DNA from 3 places in the Thermoanaerobacter ethanolicus JW 200 genome. Region 1 is predicted to be linked to each of the others. Evidence: riboswitches for the same ligand, from Rfam matches in the RefSeq annotation. Region 1 holds a riboswitch; each other region holds the start of a gene.
The links. Region 1 has a riboswitch for cyclic di-GMP ahead of EB239_RS13445 (response regulator). Riboswitches for the same ligand answer to the same signal wherever they lie in the genome.
Positions count from the first base shown of each region.

Region 2: it holds a riboswitch for cyclic di-GMP, as region 1 does, so the genes downstream of both, gspE (type II secretion system ATPase GspE) here and EB239_RS13445 (response regulator) in region 1, are expected to answer to the same signal.
Region 3: it holds a riboswitch for cyclic di-GMP, as region 1 does, so the genes downstream of both, EB239_RS06715 (sigma 54-interacting transcriptional regulator) here and EB239_RS13445 (response regulator) in region 1, are expected to answer to the same signal.

Region 1 covers NZ_CP033580.1:2,705,523-2,712,518, reverse strand. The annotation lists gene EB239_RS13460 (DUF6431 domain-containing protein) at 1-230, opposite strand, end outside; partial or broken gene EB239_RS13455 (IS3 family transposase) at 373-892, shown strand; cyclic di-GMP riboswitch class I at 1,227-1,297, shown strand; gene EB239_RS13445 (response regulator) at 1,636-1,989, shown strand; gene EB239_RS13440 (chemotaxis protein CheW) at 2,039-2,464, shown strand; gene EB239_RS13435 (chemotaxis protein CheA) at 2,482-4,584, shown strand; gene EB239_RS15395 (methyl-accepting chemotaxis protein) at 4,626-5,927, shown strand; gene EB239_RS15390 (methyl-accepting chemotaxis protein) at 5,934-6,996, shown strand, end outside.
Region 2 covers NZ_CP033580.1:1,758,346-1,765,341, reverse strand. The annotation lists gene EB239_RS08770 (type IV pilus twitching motility protein PilT) at 1-985, opposite strand, end outside; gene gspE (type II secretion system ATPase GspE) at 991-2,667, opposite strand; cyclic di-GMP riboswitch class II at 2,694-2,776, opposite strand; gene aroE (shikimate dehydrogenase) at 2,780-3,634, opposite strand; gene EB239_RS08755 (YqeG family HAD IIIA-type phosphatase) at 3,624-4,124, opposite strand; gene sigK (RNA polymerase sporulation sigma factor SigK) at 4,188-4,883, opposite strand; gene EB239_RS08745 (peptidoglycan D,D-transpeptidase FtsI family protein) at 4,952-6,559, opposite strand; gene EB239_RS08740 (peptidase U32 family protein) at 6,612-6,996, opposite strand, start outside.
Region 3 covers NZ_CP033580.1:1,368,023-1,375,018, forward strand. The annotation lists gene EB239_RS06710 (S8 family serine peptidase) at 1-1,514, opposite strand, end outside; cyclic di-GMP riboswitch class I at 1,871-1,958, shown strand; gene EB239_RS06715 (sigma 54-interacting transcriptional regulator) at 2,018-3,310, shown strand; gene EB239_RS06720 (cell wall hydrolase) at 3,479-4,087, shown strand; gene EB239_RS06725 (Mur ligase family protein) at 4,184-4,726, shown strand; gene EB239_RS06730 (single-stranded DNA-binding protein) at 4,839-5,486, shown strand; gene EB239_RS06735 (cob(I)yrinic acid a,c-diamide adenosyltransferase) at 5,523-6,050, shown strand; gene dapD (2,3,4,5-tetrahydropyridine-2,6-dicarboxylate N-acetyltransferase) at 6,078-6,803, opposite strand; gene dapB (4-hydroxy-tetrahydrodipicolinate reductase) at 6,800-6,996, opposite strand, start outside.

The sequences.
Region 1 (6,996 bases):
GGAAGGTAGGAAAGAGTCCTTTTACACACAGGGCATATGTATCTTCTTATAGCTATTTTTATACAATTGGATCCGTCTAAATAGTAACGGTAATAAAACCCGTGCTTTTTTAGTTTTACTTTACACTTGCAATCGGGATAAGGACATCTATCTGGTGGGGCAGGAAAATTGTAATCTTTACCTTTATGTAAATATCCTTCAATGTTATCAACATGGAAAATTATTTGCATAAGTAACCTCTCCAATTAAAATTAATGCTAAAGGAATCTGAAAAAATTTTTTTAAATTCCTTTAGCATTAATTTTATCACAAGATTATTTAATCTGAAAAATTTTATCGGTTTTGGGCTAAATTAATTTGAAAAATGACAACAGGGATTTTTCTACCACTACAATTAATCAAAAGTGGGTTACTGATATAACATATATTTATACTGTTAAGGACAAATGGTGTTACCTTGCGACAGTAATAGATCTTTATACCAAGAAAGTCATTGGCTATGCGTTTTCTAAAACGATGGATACAGAGCTTGCTATTCGTGCTGTAGAAAATGCCTATAATGCTCAAAAGCCACAGGAGGAGCTTATACTCCATAGTGATTTAGGTTCACAGTATACAAGCACCAAATTTCAAGAATATATATTATCCAAAGGCAACATAAAACACTCATTTAGTCACAAAGGATGCCCTTATGATAATGCATGTATAGAATCTTTTCATGCTTCTTTAAAAAAAAGAAGAAGTAAATTTAGCTACTTACCATGATTTTGATACTGCCAGACTTGCCATATTTGAGTATATTGAATCTTGGTATAATAGAAAGAGACTACATAGTAGTATAGGGTATATGACTCCGCAACAATTTGAGGATTTAATTAAAAAGTCAGCATAAAAATTTCGAGTTTTTGTGTCTACTATATTGACATAAATCCAATTCATTTGAGATATAGTTTTAGGAACATTGGAAAACAATGCTATAAACTTATTAATAAGTAAATTGACGATTAAAAATTCTGATTTTTTAAAATTTTTTTATTTGTGAAGAAGGAAAAACGATTTTTTTGTCGAATACGGTATTTTAGTGAGTAATAATGTAAAAATAAAACTTTTACTAACGAAGTATATGCCACTGCTTTGCTGTGTAGAAGTTATAATTTAAAAATATCTAAAAGATTTTAAAATAACTTCTAAAGAATGTAAATACATACTAAATATATTAAATAATATATTGAAAAAGGCAAGGGCGCAAAGCCACAGGTCTACAGTATGCAAATACTATGACGGCTGGGTTGCCAATTTGTAAATTTAAGTTTAAAACAGGCAATCCGAACAATTGCCTGTTTTGGTATATTAGGTTTCTATTTTTTAAGATAAGCGATAGTATAAAAAGTTATATGTAAAACATATGTTCATATGAATGATTTCCACCCTTTAGCAAAATTATAAAATGAGCCATTGAAATTTTACTAAACCTGGAATGAACGAGTTCTCAACCTTGACAGAAATTCAGGCGAAGATTTAAGAAGGTTTTCAAGAGAATAAAAATGAAAGTCCCAAAAATCAAGGTAGCAACAAGATAAAGACTACTTTAAGAGTAAAAACTTTTAACGGCACCCTAATAAGGGAGGTAAAAAAATGAAAAAAGTACTTATTGTTGATGATGCAACTTTTATGAGAATGATACTAAAAACTTTACTTAAAAAAAATGGATTTGAAGTGGTCGGAGAAGCTGAAAACGGTGTTGTTGCAATTGAAAAATATAAAGAATTGAAACCTGATATAGTAACAATGGACATTACAATGCCTGAAATGGATGGGGTGCAAGCATTAAAAGAAATAAGGGCTTTTGACCCTAATGCAAAAGTTGTTATGATTTCAGCTCTAGGACAGGAATTATATGTTAAGGAGGCTGTTATGTTTGGCGCAAAAGGTTTTATTGTAAAACCATTTAAAGAAGACTATGTTATTCAAACTTTGAGTAAATTATAACTTTAGGGGTACGTAAGGATAAAAAATATTTTTAGAAGGAGGTAACAATTTGAACGAGCTATTAGATATTCAATATGTTGTATATGAATTGGACAACGAAAGGTATGCATTAAAAATTAGCGATATTTATGAAATCATAAAAATGCAGAAAATTACTGTAGTTCATAACAGTAAACCATTTTTAGAAGGAGTCATAAATCTGCGTGGCAAAATTGTCCCTGTTGTTAATTTACATAAAAGATTTGGACTTAACAATTATTCGACTACTAAATCAACTCGTATAGTTGTATTAAAAAGCAGAGATGAAATGGTTGGCATAATAGTTGATAGAGTAAACCAAGTTATCAAATTTTCAGACGTTCAACCACCTCCTGAAATGGTTGCTGGAATTGATGGTAGCTATTTTGAAGGTATAGGAATTACTGATAGTGGTGTTGTTAGTATTTTAAAAATTGACAAGGTTCTTTACGAATAGAAGAAAGGGGGTGTAACATGGCTGGAATATATGATAATCCAGAGATGATAGGGGCATTTCTTGATGAGGTTGAAGAACAATTACAACTTCTCGAAGAAGGCATTTTAGAATTAGAACAAAATGGTGAAACACCAGAAGTAATACAAAAAATATTCCGAGTAGCCCATACACTCAAAGGTTCTTCATCAGCAATAGGGTTTGAAAAAATGAAGATTTTGACTCATGAAATGGAAAATGTATTAGATAAAATACGAAACCATCGCCTTAAAGCCACAAAACCAGTCATAAATATTCTTTTTCAATGCTTGGATAATTTGAGATTGCTAAAAAGAGACTTCTTATCTGACAGAAATGACATTAAAACAGATATATCTTCTGTTTTAGGTGAGTTAAATAAAGTACTCTCCGGTGAATATAATCAAAACGAAAATACCACAGAAAAAAAGGATATTATAGTTAAAAATATAGACCAAAGTAATGTAAATACAATATTTGCACTTGACATAAACCAGCAAATACAGATTGAACAAGCAATAAAAGCAGGATTAAATTGCTGGTTATGTGAAGTAAAAATTTCCAATGATAGCCTTATGAAATTGGCCCGTGTTTATTTAATATATAACTATTTTAATGAAATAGGGACTGTAATTGGAACTGAACCAAATATATTAGAAATTCAAGATGATGCCGAAATAAGCAAAGTTTCGTATCTTGTAATAACCCAACTAGATGCGAAGACAATTGAAACGAAAGCACATAATGAGCTGATGGATGTTGATAGTATAAAAGTCTATCCGTATGATACAGACGTGTTACAACATCAACTTGCTATAACAGAAAACAAAAAAGAAGAGCGCAACGACAGTATCTTAAACAAGGATAACGGCATTGAGAGGAAAATTAGTCAAACTGTTCGAGTAGACGTAGAGAAGCTTGAGAAAATGATGAATTTGGTAGGGGAGCTGGTAATTGAGCAAACAAGAATTGCTCAAGTTGGAAATGCATTACATAACCGATATACCTCAGATAATACGGTTGAAGAACTTTTGGAAATATCAAATCATGTTTCAAGAATAATTAGTGAGCTTCAAGAGGACGTCATGAAAACTCGGATGTTGCCAATTCAGCAATTGTTTAACCGTTTCCCACGCATGGTGAGAGATTTGTCTGAATCTTTAAACAAGGAAGTTGAATTGATTCTTGAGGGTGGAGAAACGGAAATGGATAGATCAATTATAGAAGATATAACTGATCCTTTAATCCACCTTATTAGAAATGCTATTGATCATGGAATTGAAACGCCAGAAAAGCGAGTAAAGGCTGGAAAAACTTCAAAAGGTGTTTTACGCATTAGTGCTTTTCACCAAGAAAATCATGTTGTGATTACAGTGGAAGATGATGGCCGTGGAATTGATTTAAAAAAAGTGAAAGAAACTGCTACAAAGAAGCAAATTCTTACAGCACAAGAAGCTGAATCTTTGTCTGAACATGAAATTATTAATCTTATTTTCTATACAGGTTTTTCAACTTCTCAAACGGTCACGGATATTTCAGGTCGTGGAGTAGGAATGGATATAGTACGAAGTCGTATAGACAAGTTAAATGGAATTATTGATATAGAGACAAAACAGGGAGAAGGTACAAAATTTATACTCAAGCTGCCTCTTACCTTAGCTATACTTACAGGGTTATTGGTCAAGATAAATAGAGAGACTTATGCAATTCCTATGAGTAATGTACTTGAAATAGTTCGAAAACCTGAAGACGAAATTGAATATGTAAAAGGGCAAGCGGTGGCTGTAATTAGGGGAAAAGTTCTGCCACTCATATGGCTTCATGATTACTTCAATATTTTGCGACCAGAAAGAAAGAAAAACATCTTTATAGTAGTCTTGGGAGTTGCTGAAAAGCGATTTGGCCTTGTGGTAGATGAATTGGTTGGTAATCAGGAAATTGTTGTTAAACCACTTGGCTCATATGTTGGTAAAGTAGAAGGTTTTTCAGGAGCAACAATTTTAGGTGATGGGAGTGTAGCCTGTATATTAGATGTGGTAGGAATCGCAAAGATGGTGGGCAGCAAAAGAGTTTCCAAGATAGATTTTGAACAGTCAGAAAAATAACATGTATAAAACTTAATAAACAAATAAGGAGGAAATAGTTTATGGGATTCAAAAAAAGTATAGCTATGAAATTCATTGAGAGTTCAGGACTTTCCAAAAATGTGCATATAGCAATAAATTCTGCTAAAGCGTTTGATGAAAAAATGGGATATTTATCTAATATTACGGAACAGATTGCAAAAATAACAATTGAGCAATTTTCTGATATCAAATCTACTAATAGTATGGCAGAAGAATTATCAAATTCAATTGATAGTGTAACAAAAAATGTGGAACAATTAACAAAAGTCATAGAGTACTCAAATAGTTCAATAGGGGAAATAGCTACCAGTGTTCAGCAGGTATCAGGGAACGCAGAGATTACAGCAAGTGCTGTAGAAGAAATATCGGCTTCGATTGAAGAGATGGGGAAATCTATAAAAGGGGTAGCAGGTAATGCAGAAAGTTTAAATGGCTCTGCTGAAGAAGCAGCAGCAGCGATACAAGAGATGATTGCATCTATAAATCAGGTATCAGGGAACGCAGAGATTACAGCAAGTGCTGTAGAAGAAATATCGGCTTCGATTGAAGAGATGGGGAAATCTATAAAAGGGGTAGCAGGTAATGCAGAAAGTTTAAAGGGCTCTGCTGAAGAAGCAGCAGCAGCGATACAAGAGATGATTGCATCTATAAATCAGGTATCAGGGAACGCAGAGATTACAGCAAGTGCTGTAGAAGAAATATCGGCTTCGATTGAAGAGATGGGGAAATCTATAAAAGGGGTAGCAGGTAATGCAGAAAGTTTAAAGGGCTCTGCTGAAGAAGCAGCAGCAGCGATACAAGAGATGATTGCATCTATAAATCAGGTATCAGGGAACGCAGAGATTACAGCAAGTGCTGTAGAAGAAATATCGGCTTCGATTGAAGAGATGGGGAAGTCCATAAAAGGGGTAGCAGGTAATGCAGAAAGTTTAAAGGGCTCTGCTGAAGAAGCAGCAGCAGCGATACAAGAGATGATTGCATCTATAAATCAGGTATCAGGGAACGCAGAGATTACAGCAAGTGCTGTAGAAGAAATATCGGCTTCGATTGAAGAGATGGGGAAATCTATAAAAGGAGTAGCAGGTAATGCAGAACAACTGCAAAACTCAGCATTAGAAACATATGGCATTATTGAAAACATGGTTTCTTCAATAAATCAAGTTGCTAATAATGCTCAAAATATTAATAAACTAAGTGATACGTTGCAAAACGAAGCAAAAATCGGACAAAAAGCAGTAGATGATACTCTTTCTGCAATTAAAGAAATATCATCGGTCATTTCTCATGCGGGAGATGTAATCAATAATCTTGGAAAAAGTTAAGAAAAAATTGGAAGCATTATTGAAGTTATTGACGACATTGCAGAACAGACTAATTTGCTTGCATTAAATGCTGCCATAGAAGCTGCTAGAGCAGGTGAACATGGGAAAGGCTTTGCTGTTGTTGCTGATGAAGTAAGGAAACTTGCTGAAAGGACGGCTGCCGCAACTAAAGAAATTTCTGCACTTATAAGAGGTATTCAAGGCGAAACCGCTCAAGCCATAAAAGCAATTGAGGTAGGAACGGAAAAAGTAGAGTATGGAACAAAGCTGAGTGATGAGATGCGTAAAGTAATTGAAGAGATTATTGGTGGTATTGAAAACATGAATGCGGAAATTCGGCAGATTGCTGTAGCTACAGAGGAACAGAATAAAGGAAGTGCTAAAGTACTGGATTCCATGAAGGTAGTTTCTGAACAGGCAACGCAGATCACGCAGGCAACAAAGGAACAAACTCAAGGAGTTGAAGAAATAATAAAAGGAGTAGCGAGTGCAAGGGAGCAGGTACGTCAGATTAGTACAGCGGTGAAAGAGCAGGCAACCCAAGGGCAAAACATAGTACAAGCAGTAGAGAATGTAACAAATCAAGCAGAACAAGTTGCTTTAGCGACAAAGGAACAAACCCAAGGAGTCGAAGAAATAATAAAAGGAGTAGCGAGTGCAAGGGAGCAAGTACGTCAGATTAGTACAGCGGTGAAAGAGCAGGCAACCCAAGGGCAAAACATAGTACAAGCAGTAGAGAATGTAACAAATCAAGCGGCTCAGGTCACGCAGGCAACAAAGGAACAAGCTCAAGGAGTCGAAGAAATAATAAAGGGAGTAGCGAGTGCAAGGGAGCAGGTACGTCAAATTAGTACAGCGATGAAAGAGCAGGCAACCCAAGGGCAAAACATAGTACAAGCAGTAGAGAATGTAACAAATCAAGCGGCTCAGGTCACGCAGGCAACAAAGGAACAAGCTCAAGGAGTCGAAGAAATAATAAAGGGAGTAGCGAGTGCAAGGGAGCAGGTACGTCAAATTAGTACAGCGATGAAAGAGCAGGCAACCCAAGGGCAAAACATAGTACAAGCGG
Region 2 (6,996 bases), 950 kb from region 1:
CTCCTCTTTTTAACAGATGTAAAATAGACATATCCATTGTCATCATTCCAAACTTGCTACCTGTTTGAACTGCCGACTGTATCTGGAAAGTCTTCCCTTCTCTTATGAGATTTCTTATAGCAGGAGTAGCAATCATCACTTCTGTCGCAACTACTCTGCCGCTGTTGTCCTTTTTAGGTATAAGCTGTTGAGAAATAATTCCCTCTAAAACATTTGAAAGCTGAATTTTTATCTGCTGCTGCTGATGGGGAGGAAAAACATCAATAATCCTATCGATCGTCTTAACGGCTCCTATTGTGTGAAGAGTGGACAAAACAAGATGGCCTGTCTCAGCAGCAGTTATAGCAATTTGGATGGTTTCTAAATCCCTCATCTCTCCCACTAATATAACATCCGGGTCCTCCCTTAAAGCAGCCCTTAAAGCTGAAGCGTAAGATGCCGCATCATGCCCAATCTCTCTTTGATTTACTATGCTTTTGTTGTGTTTATGTAAATATTCTATAGGGTCTTCCAATGTGAGAATATGACAAGTCCTTTTAGAGTTTATCCAATCCACCATCGCAGCCAGTGTAGTAGATTTACCACTGCCAGTAGGTCCTGTTACCAATATAAGCCCTCTTGCCTTTAAAGCTAAGTCTTTAAGCATTGGAGGAAGTCCCAATTCCTCTATTGTAGGTATTCTCAAAGCTACAGACCTTATTGCAAGGCTATAACTTCCCCTTTGTTTGTATACATTTATTCTAAACCTTCCTAATCCTGTAACTGAATAGGACAAATCAATATCTCCATTTTGTTCTAACTTTTTCAATTGCTCACTTGTCAATAAATCCTTAACTATTTCTTCAGTCTGCCCAGGGGTAAAAGGCTCCCCTTCTAATTTTTCTAAATAGCCATTAATTCTAAGAACTGGAGGTACTCCAACCGTTATATGCAAGTCTGAAGCTTTTCTTTCAACTACTAATTTTAAAAGTTCCTTTGTATCCATATCCCTCATTCCTCGTAAGTTAGTCTTATCATTTCATCAATTGTAGTTTTTCCTTGTAATACAAGTCTTTTAGCACTTTCTCGTAAAGTTTTCATGCCATTTTTTACAGCCTGAGCTCCAATAACATCAGAGGAAACCTTAGCATTTATAAGCTCTCTAATATCAGAAGTAACAGTCATTATCTCATATATAGGAATTCTTCCCCTATAGCCTGTTTTATTACAAACAGGGCACCCTCTCCCCTTGTATAAAGTAATGTCTTCATTTTCTGAAATTCCCAATAGCTCTTTTTCGCCTTTGGAAGCTTTATAAGAAATTCTACAGTTATCACATATTTTTCTCGCCAATCTCTGAGCAATAACCCCTACTACAGAAGAAGACACAAGATAAGGCTCTATACCCATATCTATAAGCCTAGTCACCGCTCCCGCCGCATCATTTGTATGCAAAGTGGAAAGGACTAAGTGCCCTGTTATGGCAGAGCGAATAGCTATCTCAGCAGTTTCAGTATCTCTAATTTCTCCAATCATAATTATATCAGGGTCTTGCCTCAAAATTGACCTAAGAGCAGTCGCAAAGGTAAGGCCTGCCTTTTCATTAACTTGTACCTGGTTTATTCCCTCAAGGGAATACTCAACAGGGTCCTCAACAGTTATTATATTAACATTGGGTTTGTTAAGCTCTCTCAGCATTGCATAAAGAGTGGTGGTTTTCCCACTACCTGTAGGACCAGTCAAAAGCACAATGCCATTAGGCCTTTTGATAAGTTTATCAAAGAGCACCAGATCCTCTTCTTCAAAACCTAATTGCTCCTTTGTCATTATAAAATTTTCCTTGTCTAAAAGCCTCAATACCAATTTCTCTCCAAAAACAGTGGGCAACGAAGAAACTCTTATGTCAATATTTTTACCACCTGTAGTAAAATCAAATCTGCCATCTTGAGGAAGTCTTCTTTCAGCGATGTTCATATTAGCCATAATTTTTACTCTTGTCACAACAGGGGCATGGGTACTTTTTATAGTCCTCATAGCTTCTGTTAATTGTCCATCTATCCTAAATCGAATTCTAAGGTCTTTTTCAGTAGGTTCAATGTGAATATCTGAAGCCTTATTTTTTATTGCCTGCTCAATTATAGAATTTACAAAGCGTACAGCAGGCGCGTTTTGTACTTCTTCAAGAATCTCATCTGGCAGCTCTTCTTGACTTTCACTTTGAAACTCCTTTTTAAAATCCTGTACTGCTTTTTCTGCCTGTTCTCTTCCGTAAATTCTATCTATGGCTTTTAAGATGCTTCCTTCAGAAGCAATTAAAGGCTTTACATTTTGTTTCGTAATGATTCTCACATCATCTAGTGCAAAAATATTCAGAGGGTCTGCCATTGCTACCAATATACCATCTTCATCTTTTTTTATAGGAATAATAGTATGTCTTTTAGCAACAGCTTCGGGAATTAATTTTGCCACATCTGGGTCAATATAGTATTTTTGCAAATCTACATGTGGAATACCTAATTGAAATTCTAAAGCCTCTAGTATTTGGCTTTCTGTAACATACCCCAATTTAATGAGAACTTTTCCTAACTTTTCTCCTGTTTTGCTCTGAACTTCTATTGCGTGCTTTAGTTGTTCTTCTGTTATAAGCCCTACCTCAACTAAAAGCTCTCCTAGCTTTTTTTTGGCCATAAAATATACCTCCAAAAATAATAAAGCCGACATAAGCCGGTTGCACTACTGTATCCGTGAGGCATAAAGTGCCCACATATAGCCTCACTTCATCTACTCTTTATAAAATATTCTACAAATTATGCGTAATTCCTTCTTTTAAATACATGTATACCAAATTTTTGTCGAAAAATTCCCCTGTCCACAACTTGAAAGAATAATTAGCTTGATTAAGTAGCATAAAAAGTCCATTAGAATACTTTATTCCATTCTTTTTCGCATGTTTTAAAAAAGTAGTTTCAAAAGGGTTGTAAATAAGGTCATATACAAATTTAGCTTTTGAAACCACTCTTTCGCTAACAGGTGAATCTTCCACATTTGGATACATTCCCATGCTTGTAGTATTAACAAGCATGGCTATTTCTGGTATTTCTTCTACTTCATTTATACTACAGTAATCGCACTGAACCTTAAATTCCCTTTTAATATATTCTGACAAATCTTTTGCTCTTTCAACACTTCTATTGGCAATTATTATCGAATCTATCCCTTTTAGAGCAAGAGCGACACAAACTGCCTTAGAAGCCCCACCAGCTCCTAAAACAACAGCTTTCCTCCCTTCAATTTTTTCTCCTACTTCTGTTAATGAGTCTATAAAGCCATAGACATCCGTATTATATCCTTTTAATATTCCTCCTTCATTGACTACAGTATTGACTGCGCCAATTTTTAATGCTTCTTCTGAGACCACATCTAGGTATTTAATTATTTTCTCTTTATGAGGTACAGTCACATTAAATCCTTTTATTCCTAAAGCTTTGGCTCCTTTTACTGCATCTTCAAGTTTTTCTGGCAAAACGTCAAAAGCAGTGTAGACACAATTTAAATTTAAAGACTTAAAAGCGTAGTTATGTATTAAAGGGGATAAACTATGTTCTACAGGATGACCTATAAGACCATACAATTTAGTACTTGAATTAATCTCCATATCTCTCAATCCTTTTAAGTACATGTCTTTCCGCCCTTCTCATAAGCTTAGTCCATCCTAATTCCTCTTTCGATAAAGGCTTTACTAAAATAGTATATAAGCCTGCTCTTTTTCCCCCAAAAATATCAGTAAATATTTGGTCTCCTATCAAAGCAGTCTCATTAGGCTTAGCATCTAAAATCTTTAAAGCCTTTTTAAAAGCTCCTTTTCTCGGTTTAATAGCCCAAGCTATTCCAGGTACACCAACTTTTTCTTTAAATTCATTCACTCGCCTTTTAGTGTTATTTGAAATAAGGCAAATTTTAAATCCTTCTTCTTTCATTTTTTCCAACCATTCGATAGTTTGTTTATCAGGAAATTTTGATTTTTGAGGTACCAATGTGTTGTCAATATCTAAGACAAGACTAGTAATTCCTTTTTCTTTTAAAAAATCCAAATCAATTTGATAAATATTTTCCACTATCATATCAGGAATCAACTTTTCATACATATGTTCACCTCATTTTGTTAAAATTATATAATAAAAAAAAATAAACTGTCAATACAAACAGTTTTACATGGAAAGCTCTTTAAAAAGCTTATTTAAAGCCTTCTTTTCAATCCTTGAGACATAGGAACGAGATATACCAAGCATCTTTGCTATTTCTCTTTGAGTCCTCACTTTCCCATTGTACAGACCATACCTCATTTCTATAATTAACCGTTCTCTATTTTTTAAAACGCTGTTCATTTTACTGTACAACTTTTTAATTTGAAGTTTTTTCTCCACTTGCTCTGATATTTCATCTTCCTCTGTGCCAAGTACATCCATCAAAGATATCTCATTGCCCTCTTTATCAACACCAATAGGATCCTGTAAAAAAATCTCTCCTTTCATCTTTTTTTCCGCTCGTATAGACATAAGTATTTCATTTTCTATACATCTAGCTGCATATGTGGCAAGATGTGTACCTTTAGAGGAATCAAAAGTAGAAATTGCTTTTATAAGCCCTATTGTTCCAATAGATATCAAGTCGTCTATATCTTTACCAGTTCCACTGTATTTTTTTACTACATGGGCTACCAATCTCAAGTTCCTCTCTATTAAAATATTCCTCGCTTCCTCATCACCGTTTCTATAAGCTTCTAAATATTTTTTTTCCTCTTCTGGAGTAAGTGGATTGGGAAAAGAGTTGGTGTTTGTCAAGTAACCAAGATTTAAGATTTCCTTTACAATTGATGCCAAAATTGCAACAACAACTTCCCACATTGCCGCCACCCCTTTTTTCAACATTACACATCTATTATATGAGGTTTATACAAAATGGTGCACGTACATCAATATTTCATTATTTCCTCCGCTATTTCTTTAAAAAGAGGGGCAGCTTTAGTTCCTCCAGTATCTCCATTTTTTACAAAAATCGAAATTGCATATTTAGGCTTATCAAAAGGAACAAAACCTGTAAACCAAGCATGATATATATTTAGCTCCTTGCTAACTTCAGCAGAACCTGTTTTACCAGCACTGCCATAGGTAGTCTCAGCCCTTTTTCCTGTCCCTTCTTGGTCAATAACCACTTCTCTCATCATTCCTTTTAAAATTTTGGCTGTTTTTTCGCTTATCACTCTGTAAGACTTTTTCTGAGACAATTTTTCAATTTCTTTCCCTTCTTCATCAACTATTGCAGTCACTAAACGTGGAACATTCCTAACACCGTTATTAGCTATTGTCGCTGCGATATCAGCTGCTTGAAGAGGCGTCATCAGCACATCTCCTTGCCCTATTGACAAATTCCCAATACCTGCTCCATAAGTATCAGACAATTTAGGCAATCTCCCTATTTGCTCAGGTATTGGCAGACCATCATCACTTTCTATTCCAAATTTTCTCGCCATCTCCAAAATATTTTTGGCCCCTGTTATTTGCCCAATCTTTATAAAAGTAGTATTGCAGGAAACTGCAAAACCTTTTACCATGTTTATTACTCCATGACTTTCTCCTTTGTAATCGTGAAATACTATTCCATTTATATCATAACTACCACTGCAATAAAAAGTATCCTGTAAATTCACTTTATTATATTCTAACGCTGCAGCAGCTATTACAATTTTAAAAATAGAGCCAGGTGGATACATTGAGACAGCTTTGTTTATAAATTCTTCGTTAGAGCTATTTAAATAAGCTTGAATATTATTTTGGTCAAAATTAGGCCTACTTGCCATTGCAAGTATATCACCTGTTTTTATATCTAATACCACTGCTGCTCCATCTACCATATTCTTGTCAAGAGCATCTTCTACTGACTTTTGTATGTGATAATCAAGAGTAGTTTTTACCCCCAAAACTTCTTTTCCAGAAGTTTTTAACCTTACTCCTAACCCTTTTATATAATCAGTATTATTCCCATCAGTAAACACTGCAATGCTATCTTCCCTTTTGCTATTTAAAATTTCATTAAAAGTATCTTCTAAACCCATCTTTTTCTCTCCTACATACCCTATTACATGTCTTGCTAAAGAATTTTGCGAATACCTTTGAGGCAAAGCTAACTTAAAAATGCCTATAGGTAATTTGTTGTTTGAGTTAAATTTAACTTCATATTCCACATAATCTTTTGCACTTTTTAAGGATTTTAACACATCCTCACAGTTTACTGCGGCAATTTCACTTATAACCTTAGCGGCTTTTTCTTTGTCAGTTAACATTTTAGGTATCGCAAATATATATTCTTTATATTCTCTATCAGTAAAAGGAATCATATTCCTGTCGTATATTTCTCCTCTTCTCTCCAAAATTTTAAAGCTTCTAATTTTTTGTTCCACTGCTTTTTGAGAATAAAAATCTCCTTTGATTACCTGAATGTAAAAAAGCCTAAAAATCAATGTTAACGTTAAAATTGACAAAACTACCCTCAAAAAAACAATCCTATAATTTCTATTTTCCATAAAACTTTGCTCCTTTCAGGAAAAAGTATTCCCAAAAGGAGCAAGTTTTAACCTAATTTTTAATTTCTCGACGCAGTATAAAAAATTCTTCTACAGGATACTTTACAGGAATTTTCACTATCATTTGAGGATGGGGAGCTACTTCAATCTCATTTCCTTCTTCATCCCACATTTTTTCAATTTGCTGCTCAAACTCTACTTTAGGACCCATAATCTCAATTTTATCTCCCACAAACATCCTATTTCTTTGCTCTACAACAGCAATTCCTGTATTTGGGTCATAATCTTTAACAATTCCTACAAAATCATGAGTCCGTATATATTTTGAAGACTCATAATTTTGAGCATCAGGACCTGGTTTGCCAAAATAAAACCCTGTGGTAAATCCTCTGTGACTTGCTTTAGAAACCTCTTCAAGAAGTTTTTTGTCAAAAACA
Region 3 (6,996 bases), 1.3 Mb from region 1:
GCCCAATCAGGTATTATGAAAGTTATTGCAATAGGATATGATGTGTCTGTCACGTTAAATGTCCAAATGTCACTGTAACGAGACCCAGGGAGTGAATCTTTAGCATAATAATGGTTTGGCACAGATATATTAGTTCCTGTGAAATTTCCAGCTGTTTTAATTGCTTCATATGCATCCAATCTTCCTACACCATAGTCAATGTTTTTGCTTGGAGGACCCCAACTTTTTGCAGTAGTCATTATTATATTTTTTACATCAAGTGGTGCAAGGCTTATATTTGCATTGAGCATAAGGGCTACTGTACCTGCTACAAAAGGTGTTGCCATGCTTGTGCCACTGTATGTCACATAACCATTTATAGAGTTTGCTTTTGCGGCAGTTATATTGTATCCGGGTGCTGCAATGTCAGGTTTTATCCTTCCGTCAGCTGTGGGACCACGGCTGGAGAAGCTTGCAAGGTTGAATCCAAGTTCTCCTACATCCGCCATTGCTGCAACGGTTATGGCTTTTTCTGCTGCACCAGGTGATCCTATGGTGTACCTTGCAGGGCCTGAATTTCCAGCTGCAACTACTACTACAATTCCGCTATCTACGGCGCTGTTTACTGCTAATGAGGTAGAGTCAGTTCCATCAGAACTTGTAGAAGTGCCGAGGCTTAAATTTATAACTTTGATTCCGTATACATCTTTGTTTTGAACAGCCCAATCAATTCCTGCCGTTACAGTGCTCATACTTCCGCTTCCATTTGAATCGAGTACTTTTATTCCTACCAAAGCTGCACCAGGAGCAACACCTGTATAAAGGTTGTTCCCTGTCCCAGTGCCTGCCGCAATGCTTGCTACATGAGTTCCATGTCCATTATCATCGTAAGGGGTAGTTTTACCGTTTACAAAATCTTGCCATCCTATTATTTTGCCACCAGCAAGGTCAACATGGGATCCATCAATACCTGTATCAATAACTGCTATTACTATATCATTCTTGGAGTAAGAGGAAGGATTACCATCTTTGTCTCCAGTTACGCCAAAGTCACTTCTCGCTTTTGTAACGCCAAACCATTTTGTTGCAGTGTCTAATGTCGCATATACAGGCTCGTCATACTCAATTTGCTTTACTATATCTAATTTTGACAAAGCGTTTATTTGTCCTTTAGTTAAAGTAGCAGCAACTCCTGGAATAATTTTGTATTTATGCTTTATATTAAACTTTCCAATGGATTTAGAAATATTTAATAGTTCGTTATCATCTATGTTTTTGTTGAAGGTTATTATGACAGGGAATTCCGCACTGTCAGGCTTATCAGTAAGCTTTGCTTCCAAGTTATCAAAGATTTTGTTTTTGTTAGAATCTTGCATCAAAACTTTTTGAATTTGAGGCGAGTAATTTTTTGTTGGAGAGTCGCCAGATAAGTTTGTTAAGTTGGGCTGAGCTTGGACTAATACTCCACTTAGCGACATTAAAGCTACAATTAACACAAAAGCCAGTAAAGCTTTTAATGTTTGTCGGTTCTTCATTTTTTCTTACCTCCTTAAAAATTTAATATTTTTTAAAATTTAAGTCAGCCCTTCTAGTCGCTAAGTGAAACTGTTTCTTTCTTCTATTCATCATCTCCTTTCTGTAAGATTTATTTTCTATAATAAAACTCAAGCAATTTTTATGCCAATTTACTGTATATAGACAAAATTAATAAAAGTTTTTAATGTGTATAATTTTTTATACACATTTTTGATACACAAAAGAATGCATAAAACACATACATTTAGAAATTAGTATAAATTTAACGAATTATGTAGAAAAAATCTTTTTTAAAAATAGAAGGAAAATTCATATTTATGTCGAAATAGTAATATAGGAAAATTAGATAAATTTTTGTTGAAAAAGGCAAACTCGTCGAAAGGCGGGGACGCAAAGCTACGGGTCTAATGCAACAGTTTTGCTATGATAGCCGGGCTACCAACATTTATATATAACCTCCTGCCTTTTGGTAGGAGGTTTATTAATTAAGGTGGTGTTTTATATGACTAATAAGGAAAAAATTTATAATATTATTGTAGAAAAAAGTAAAGAATTTGATATTCAAAATTTTTTGATAAGTAGAAAAGGTGGAATCACTACAGAAGAAGTAGCACAATTGCTAAAAATGGCTCGACCAAATGTGTCTTTTATTTTAAATCATCTTGTAAGAGAAGGGAAAATAGTTAAAATTATTTCAAAACCTGTGTATTATATTGAAAAAAATAGATTAGCTTATTTTTTAGGGAATAAGGTTAAGGAAGAAATGCTTCTAAAAGACTTAATTGATTTTTTAAACTTAAGGAAAGAAAAAGAATGTGCTTTTGAAAATATAATAGGACATGATGGCAGCCTCAAAGGACAAATAGAACAGGCCAAAGCAGCTGTATTATATCCTCCTTATGGGCTCCACACTCTTATCATAGGACCGCCTGGCTCTGGTAAATCTTTTTTCGCAGAGATGATGTACAAATTCAGTCTTCAAAATGGTAGGGTAGGACCTCTTGAAGTATTAAACTGTGCGGATTACTATAACAATCCTCAACTTCTTATGTCTCATTTGTTTGGACATGTTAAAGGAGCCTATACTGGAGCTGATGTAGATAAGATAGGTTTAGTCGAAAAAGCTGATAAAGGGATATTATTCCTTGACGAGGTTCACAGATTACCTCCAGAAGGCCAAGAAATGTTATTTTATCTTATTGACAAAGGAGTATATCGGAGATTAGGAGATACTGTTGAAAGAACGGCTAACTTAATGATTATAGCAGCTACTACAGAAAAACCTGATTCTTTTCTTTTAAAAACTTTTATGAGACGAATACCAGTTATCATCCAACTGCCATCTTTTGAGGGAAGGCCTCTAAACGAGAAAATTGAGATAATTGTTTACCTTTTTAAAGAAGAAGCCAAACGGCTAAACTTAAATATTATTGTACATCCAGAGTTAATTTCTTTACTTTTGTCTTTGCAGTATGAGGGAAATATTGGAGAATTAAAATCTATCATTCAATTGCTTTGTTCTAAAGCTTTTTTAATGAATTACGAAACGAAGAGAAATTTTTTAAAAATTGATCTTACTCTGTTGCCCTCCGTTTATTTTAATGTAGGGAAAAGTAAAACGATAAATTTTGATAAATTTTTAATCATTTCCTCTGAAATTGAAAGGGAAATAGACAAATATGATTTTTATGAGTTTATTGCTATGAAGTATAATGAGTTAAAAGAAAAAGGAATAGTAGAAATATTTGAAATTATGTTGGGTGATAATTTTGGGAAAAATGGGAATCATCCATAGATTAGTATATCTAAGAATATACCACTATAATATATCATTCTGGAGATATTTTTAATTAACGGAGAATTATCGGGAAATACAAAGGATGACAATATTGATGCGAGAGTTTATAATTGTAATCGAATTAACTCCTGCTATTGCGCAACAATAGAAAGGAGGAAACTCATGATGAAGAATAAAATTTTGAAAATTGCTGTAGCATATTTAATGATATTTATAATGCTATTTGGAGGAATTACTTCGGCATACGCTTACGACAAAATCCACGTTGTTTCAAAAGGTGAATCATTGTATTTAATAGCGAAATGGTATGGTAGTGATGTAAATAACATAAAACAGGCAAATGGGAATTGGAGCGATTTGATATATCCTGGTGAAAAATTAGTGGTGCCAGTAGATGAAAATAGTGCTTATTACAATTATCTTGTTGACAGATATTTAATCGCAAAAATGATTTATGCTGAAGCTCGTGGAGAAAGCTTTGAGGGTCAGGTCGCTGTAGGTGCGGTGATTTTGAATAGAGTAAAAAGCGGTATTTTCCCAAATACTGTAGCAGGAGTTATATATCAGCCAGATGCTTTTGAGTCTGTAACGAATGGTGAATTTTTCAATCACGAACCTGACCTTACAGCTTTTAAAGCAGCAGATGCAGCTTTAGCCGGATGGGACCCAACAGGAGGAGCCCTATACTTCTTCAATCCAGCTACTTCAACTTCTTGGTGGATATGGACAAGGACAATTACAAATGTGATAGGACACCACTGGTTTGCAATATAGGAAGGCAGAAGCCTTCCTATATTGCATATATTTTACATTATAAAATTTTACTTTTGTAAAAGAATAAGAATAGCATTAAAAATAGGAGCTGATTATATGGTACATATATTTGTAGGAGGAAGTTCAGAAAAAAGTTCTATTATAAAATTTTTATCCTACTGTGTACATTCTAAAGAAATTGTGATAGAAGAGTTAAAGAATTATAAAGAGAGAGCAGATATTTTAATTATCTCTGATATTCTATGTGATGAGGATTTTCACAAGTTAAAAAATTATATTTATAATTTTCCGAGCGGTATTATAATAACAAATGCAGATGATGAGCTATCAAATAAACTCTTTGCACAGGGAATAAATTCTACCCTTATAACATGCGGTTTAAATCCAAAATCTTCCATTACTGCTTCTTCAATATCTTATGAAGATGAAGGTTATGAATTTAATTATTGCGTACAAAGGACTTTTTTTAATTTAAAGGGCAAATTGATAGAGCCAATGGAAATACCTGTTGAAATAAAAGTTCCTGGACAGTATAATATATATAACTCATTATTTGTAATAACTTTATTATTAATTTTAGGATATGAAATTAAAGATATACAAAATGTGGTTAAAACCTTTGAGAATAGTGGGCGGTGATAAATTTTTTGAAGATAATTTTAACGATTACTTTTGCCACCTGTCATAAATGCTTTCCAATTTTAATATATATTTTTAGAAGGACACATAAGGGGAAGGGGAGAGTGAACACATGGCAGGCAACTTTTTGGAGAACAACGTAGTTGTAGTTGTAGGAAAAATTTTTACTGATTTAGAGTACAGTCATGAACTATATGGCGAAGAATTTTTTAATTTTATTTTGGAAGTGCCAAGATTGAGTGAAACAAAGGATTATCTTCCGGTTACTATTTCTAACCGCCTGTTTGAAGGTATGAATTTACAGGTAGGCACAAGGGTAAAGATTGAAGGGCAATTGAGGTCTTATAATAGGAAATCTCCAGAAGAAGGGAAAAATAAATTAATTTTGACCATATTTGCCCGGGACATAATGACGATACCTGAGGAGGAAGTAGTAAAAAATCCAAATGAAATTTTTTTGGACGGCTTTATTTGTAAAAAACCTGTTTATAGAACTACTCCTTTTGGGAGAGAGATAACTGATTTATTAATTGCGGTAAATAGGCCTTATAACAAATCTGATTACATACCTGTCATAGCGTGGGGAAGAAATGCAAGGTTTTCTGAAAAGTTAGAAATAGGAGATCGTATACGTTTATGGGGAAGAGTACAGAGTAGGGAATACCAAAAAAAACTGGGCGATGAAGTGGTTACAAAGGTCGCTTATGAGGTTTCTATTACGAGAATGGAAGTGGTTGAAAAAGAATTACAAAAGAGTTAGAATGGAAATAACAGAGGACACAAGGGGGAATGAGTTTTGGAGAGAGGACTTATACAAGTTTATACTGGAGATGGCAAAGGAAAGACGACGGCTTCTATTGGACTTGGCATAAGAGCGGTGGGAAGAGGCTTTAAAGTTTATATGGTACAATTTCTGAAAGGCACGGATACAGGGGAGTTGCATACACTTAAGAATATTGAAAATTTCAAGGTTTTTAGGTTTCAATCAACAGAAAAGTTTTTTTGGAGTTTAAATGAAGAGGAAAAGAAGATTCTTGCTGAAGATATGAAGAAAGCCTATGAATTTGTTGTAGATGTCCTCCAAAACAAAAAGTGCGATATTTTAATTTTAGATGAGATAATGGCGGCAATACATAGTAAAATGTACACAGTGGAAGATGTGTTAAAGTTAATAGATATGAAACCGACGGAGATGGAATTGGTTTTGACAGGAAGGAGTGCTCCTCAGGAGATAATTGAAAAAGCGGATTTGGTTACAGAGATGAAAGCGATTAAACATCCTTTTGAAAAAGGAATACCAGCGAGATACGGAATAGAATATTAAAACACCCGACAAAATCGGGTGTTTTATTTAACCTCGCAAGTCTTCCATGAGTTTTGTTTTTTCACGGGTTTTGTCGTCTACTATTTTTACAATCTTTGCTGGAACTCCTGCAACTACTGTGTTAGGTGGTACATCTTCTGTCACAACTGATCCTGCTGCTACAACAGCTCCATGACCTACTCTTACTCCTTCTAATATAACTGCGTTTGCCCCGACAAGTACGTTATCTTCAAGCACAACTGGTACACTGCTGGGGGGTTCTAATACCCCGGCTATAACAGCTCCAGCTCCTACATGGACGTTTTTGCCTATAATTCCTCTGGCGCCTATTACTGCGTTCATATCTATCATAGAATTTTCACCAATTTCTGCACCTATGTTTATTACTGCCCCCATCATTATCACAGCGTTTTTGCCTATTTTTACTCGATCTCTAATTATTGCACCTGGTTCTATTCTCGCGTCAAGATGCTTAATATCCAGCAAAGGAATTGCAGAATTTCTGCGGTCGTACTCTAAGCGATAATGTTTTATTTTATCTTTATTTGCTTCAATCAATTTTTCAACGACATCTAGTTCTCCAAAGACGATTTTAAAGTTGTCACAGCCATATACTTCTAATTCTTCGGTTTCTTCAATTTCTATATTCCCTTGTATGTAAGCTCTAACAGGTGTGGTTTTTTTCGCTTCTTTGATATATTTTGCAATTTCATAAGGGTTTGTCAAGTTATCATTTGTGCTCAAAATTATCATCCTTTCTTCACAAGGTCTTCCATTGTATATAAGCCAGGTTTTTGATTTATTATGAATTTTGCAGCTTGTAGGGCACCATAACCAAAAATTTCACGGGATTGGGCAGAGTGACTTATGGTGATTACTTCATCGTGACCTGCAAAAATTACTTGATGTTCACCCACAATTGTGCCGCCCCTTACTGCGTGTATTC